DNA from 2 places in the Streptomyces sp. NPDC040545 genome. Region 1 is predicted to be linked to the other one. Evidence: predicted binding sites of a transcription regulator. Region 1 holds the regulator's gene; the other holds the start of a gene.

Region 1 (2,390 bases):
GCGCACTCCAGTTCTGCATCGACGTCTTGCGGTCTGGCACCGTACAAAACCTCGGGCTGAATGCCCGGCCTGACGACTGGGAGGCGCAGCTCGGCCGCGATTACGTCGACGATGTGCGCAAAGGGCGAATGCGTCGCGACTTCGGACTGGTGGAACTCTCCTTCATCAAGGGCGCTGATGGATGGCAATGCGTCGAATTGAGCATTCAGATTCACAGGCTGGCGACCGGAGAACCTGATGTCGTCTCGAATGCCCTGATCGAAAGGCATGGGAAATTTGAGGAGCGGATCAAATTCTGCGACCTCGAGGAACACATGGCTGCCGAGGGTATCCGCTTGCGCCGGATCGACGACCGACTTCAGGAGCCTCACGCCAGATTCGCGGTAGCGGAGTCGGCCGCAATCGTGCACGTACTGACGGCTGAGCTCGGAGGTGTGGGACGGCCGCTCAAGGGAGATGTCTGGTCTATTTCCCTGGCGCGTGACTTCGACAGGCGGGAAATTCCCATCCCGTGAGCGACTCACGCGGATCCGGCTAGCGATGGGCAGCCCCGTCACGTCACGTCCTGACGGGGCTGCTACACGGGGCCGGGTGGCGTTGAGGATGACATGACGAAGGGCCCCACCGGATGTGGTTTCCGGTGAGGCCCTTCGTGTGTTCGTGCGCGAGGCGCGGGGCCTGGATCAGTCCAGCGGTCGCTTGGGGCTGGGGCGCCAGACGACCAGGGCGCTGCCCGGCTGCGGGGGCTGGTACGGGACCAGGTCGCGGCGGTACGAGGCGTGGACCTGGGCCTCGCGCGCCTGCAGCGTGGCCGCCGCGCCGTCCACGGCCGCGGAGAGTTCGGCCACGCGCTGCTGGAGCGCGGCGACCTGGTTCTCCAGTTCGATGATGCGCTTGATGCCCGCCAGGTTGATGCCCTCGTCCTGCGACAACGCCTGCACCGTGCGGAGCAGTTCGATGTCACGGGCCGAGTAGCGCCGGCCGCGGCCGGCCGTACGGTCCGGGGAGACCAGGCCGAGACGGTCGTACTGGCGGAGGGTCTGCGGATGCAGACCGGAGAGCTGGGCGGCCACCGAGATCACGTAGACCGGGGTCTCGTCGGTGAGTTGGTAGGCACCGTTTCCCAGACGGGAGGACTGTCGTCGGCGGCCGTCCATGTCATGCTCCCTTCGCGGACTCGAACAGCGCGGAGCGCGGGTCCTGCGACTCCGTCGCCTCGCGGTACATCTCCAGGGCCTCGCGGGCCTTGTCGGACAGCTCGGTCGGGACCGCGACCTCCACCGTGACCAGCAGGTCGCCGCGGGTGCCGTCCTTGCGGACCGCACCCTTGCCGCGGGCCCGCATGGTGCGCCCGTTGGGGGTGCCCGGCGGCAGCTTCAGCGTCACCGAGGGGCCGTTCAGGGTCGGGACCTTGATCTCGGCACCCAGCGCCGCCTCCGCGAACGTCACGGGCACGGTCACCGTCAGGTTGTCGTCCTTGCGGCCGAACACCGGGTGGGAACCGACGTGCACGACCACGTAGAGGTCACCGCCCGGACCGCCGCGCTCGCCCGGCGCACCCTTGCCGCGCAGCCGGATCCGCTGGCCGTCGGAGACGCCCGCCGGGATCCGGACCTGCATGGTGCGGGAGCTGCGGGCGCGCCCGCTGCCCTTGCAGACCTCGCAAGGGGTCTCCGCGATCAGGCCGCGGCCCTTGCAGTCCGCACAGGGGTCGGTCAGCGAGAAACCACCGCCGCTGCCCCGCGAGACCTGGCCGGTGCCGACACAGGTCGGGCACACCCGGGGGGTGCCGTTCTTGTCGCCGGTGCCCGAACAGGCCTTGCAGGGGGCCTGGGAGGACATCCGGAGCGGGACCGTGGCCCCGTCCACCGCCTCCGTGAAGGAGAGGGTGACCTCCGACTCGATGTCCTGGCCGCGGCGCGGCTGGGTACGGGTGCCCGCACCGGGGCCGGCGCCGCGGTTGAAGAGGCCGCCGAAGACGTCACCCAGGCCGCCGCCGAAGCCGCCGGCCTGGCCGGCGCCCTGCTGCTGACCCCCGAAGAGGTCGCCGAGGTCGAAGTTGAAGGAGCCGCCGCCGCCCGGCCCGGGGCGGAAGCCACCGTTGCCGAACAGGGCGCGCGCCTCGTCGTACTCCTTGCGCTTCTTGGCGTCGCCGAGGATGTCGTTCGCCTCGGAGATCTCCTTGAAGCGCGCCTCGGCGGAGGCGTCGCCCTTGTTGGCGTCCGGGTGGAACTCGCGGGCGAGCTTCCGGTACGCCTTCTTGATCTCGGCCTCGGTGGCGTCCTTCGGGACACCGAGGACCTTGTAGTAGTCCTTCTCGACGAAGTCCTTCGTGCTCATCCCCGGTGTCCCTCCTCCCGTGCTTCTACGTGTGGTGCATCAGCCCTTGT
Region 2 (2,390 bases), on a different contig from region 1:
CGCGCTGTCGTTGATGACGACCTTGTGGTGCGCCTCGTAGCGGCCCTTGAGGCCGCGCAGGATCGCGATCGTGTCCTCGACGGACGGCTCGGCGACCAGCACCTGCTGGAAGCGCCGCTCCAGCGCCGGGTCCTTCTCGATCCGCTCGCGGTACTCGTCGAGCGTGGTCGCGCCGACCATCCGCAGCTCGCCGCGGGCCAGCATGGGCTTGAGCATGTTGCCCGCGTCCATGGCGGAGTCGCCGCCGGCGCCCGCGCCGACGACCGTGTGCAGCTCGTCGATGAAGGTGATGATCTGGCCGTCGCTCGACTTGATCTCGGCCAGTACGGTCTTCAGCCGCTCCTCGAACTCGCCGCGGTACTTGGCGCCGGCGACCATCGCGCCGAGGTCCAGGGAGACGAGGCGCTTGTTCTTCAGGGACTCGGGGACGTCTCCCTTGACGATGCGCTGGGCCAGGCCCTCGACGACGGCGGTCTTGCCGACGCCGGGCTCGCCGATGAGCACGGGGTTGTTCTTCGTCCGGCGCGAGAGCACCTGGACGACGCGCCGGATCTCATGGTCACGGCCGATGACCGGGTCGAGCTTGCCCTCACGCGCCGCTGCCGTGAAGTCGGTGCCGAACTTCTCCAGGGCCTTGTACTGGCCCTCGGGGTCGGGGGTGGTCACCCGCCGTCCTCCTCGTGCGTTCTCGAAGGCGTCGAGCAGCTTCTTCGCCGTCGCGCCCTGGGTGGAAAGGACCTCGCCGGCCGCGCCGCCCTTGGCGGCGAGGGCGATGAGGAGGTGTTCGGTGGAGAGGTAGTCGTCGCCGAGCTTGCCGGCCTGCGCGTCCGCCTCGGCGAGTACGGCGAGCAGGTCCCGGGTGGGCTGCGGGGGCGCGACGGTGGAGCCGGTGACGCTGGGCAGGGCGGCGAGCAGCCGCTCGGCCCCGGCCCGCACGGCGGCCTGGTCGGCGTCGGTGGCGACCAGCAGGTCGATGACGTTCTCGTTGTCCTCGCCGGCGAGGAGGGCCAGCAGCAGGTGCGCGGGGGTCAGGTCCGCATGACCGTCCTTGACGGCCCTGCTGGTGGCCGCGTTCAGCGCGTCGCGGCTCTTGTTGGTCAGTTCGGCGTCCACTGCGACTTCTCCTCTCCCCGAGGGGTAGCTCCCACGACAACACTGACAGAGTCAGCGTATGCAAAGTTGAGTCTATTCCACTCAAGGCAAGTGGGGACACCGTTGCCCCGTACCCTTCGGGCCATGTCCCATGACGTACTCAACCCGACGCCCGAGTACCTCGCCTTCTGGCGGGAGCGGCACGTCTGCACCCTGACCACCCCGCGCCCCGACGGCACGCCGCACGTGGTGCCGGTGGGGGTGACGTACGACCCGGAGGCCGGCCTGGCCCGGGTGATCAGCAACCGGCACAGCAAGAAGGTGCGCAACATCCTGGCGGCGCAGGAGGTGCACGAGGCGCAGGAGGCGCAGGCGGAGCGGCCGGACGGCGCGCCGGTGGGCGCGCGGGTCGCGGTCTGCCAGATGGAAGGGCGCCGCTGGGCCACGCTGGAGGGCCGCGCAGTGATCCGCACGGACGAGGCGTCGGTCGCCGACGCGGTCGCGCGCTACGCGGAGCGCTACGGGCGCACGCCCTCGCCCAATCCCGACCGGGTCGTCATGGAGATCACCCTGGACCGGGCCATGGGGCGCGCGTGAGCCGTTGATTCTTCATCTTGTCCGGTTCGCGCACTGGACGCGGACATCACAACGGCGCCATCGTGGTCAGGTCCACGATGGCGCCGTTGTGTGGGGGTAGCGCCTGAGCGATCTGGAACGACGGGGGAATCGCTTCAGGCACTGCGGGGGGTGGCGGTGGTGATATCGGGTTCGAAGAGCTGGTGGTCACGCTGATCGAGATTGACGAAGACCATTCCGTAGCGCACCTCGCAGCGGACGGGCTGCGGCGCGCCCCGCGGGCGGCGCAGGCACCGGTAGGCACGTACGTCCTCGTCCTCCTCGCGCACGACGACGATCGGTTGGCCGAACAGGGTGACCATCAACGAGTCGCCAGGGTGGGGGATGGCCGTGGCGAGATCGATGAACTGCCAGCCCGAACGGTAGGCGGAGGCCATCTCGCGGCGGAAGCCGCGATCGTCGGGGGTCATGCGGACACCGTCACAGGCGCATCGGTCCAACCCGTATCGCCGTTTCCGCCCAGCAGGCCGCTGGTCCATCCGGTGTCCGCGTACTTACCCGCGGGCGCCGTGGTCCAGCCCGTGTCGTCCGTGCTCGTCAGGCTCGTGCCCTGACCGTCCCTAGCGCTCCCCGCGTCACTTTCGACGGCGCTGACTGCCCCAAAAACCGCAACGGCGGAGAAAACTATGGCAAGCACCGAGCGAAGCATTCTCTTGTACATG

The links. The regulator HspR, encoded in region 1, represses chaperone genes until heat shock. The targets are predictions, from matches to a motif close to TTGAGNNNNNNNNNCTCAA.
Region 2: clpB (ATP-dependent chaperone ClpB) is a predicted target of HspR. The motif match lies at 1,180-1,198, and genes of this name have one in related genera.

Annotation. Positions count from the first base shown of each region.
Region 1 is NZ_JBVIWA010000014.1:8,566-10,955, forward strand. Features, by position in the region: gene ACZ573_RS24640 (hypothetical protein) at 1-515, shown strand, start outside; gene ACZ573_RS24645 (heat shock protein transcriptional repressor HspR) at 684-1,157, opposite strand; gene dnaJ (molecular chaperone DnaJ) at 1,159-2,340, opposite strand; gene grpE (nucleotide exchange factor GrpE) at 2,380-2,390, opposite strand, start outside.
Region 2 is NZ_JBVIWA010000007.1:308,784-311,173, forward strand. Features, by position in the region: gene clpB (ATP-dependent chaperone ClpB) at 1-1,113, opposite strand, end outside; gene ACZ573_RS17305 (pyridoxamine 5'-phosphate oxidase family protein) at 1,237-1,689, shown strand; gene ACZ573_RS17310 (Rieske (2Fe-2S) protein) at 1,824-2,138, opposite strand.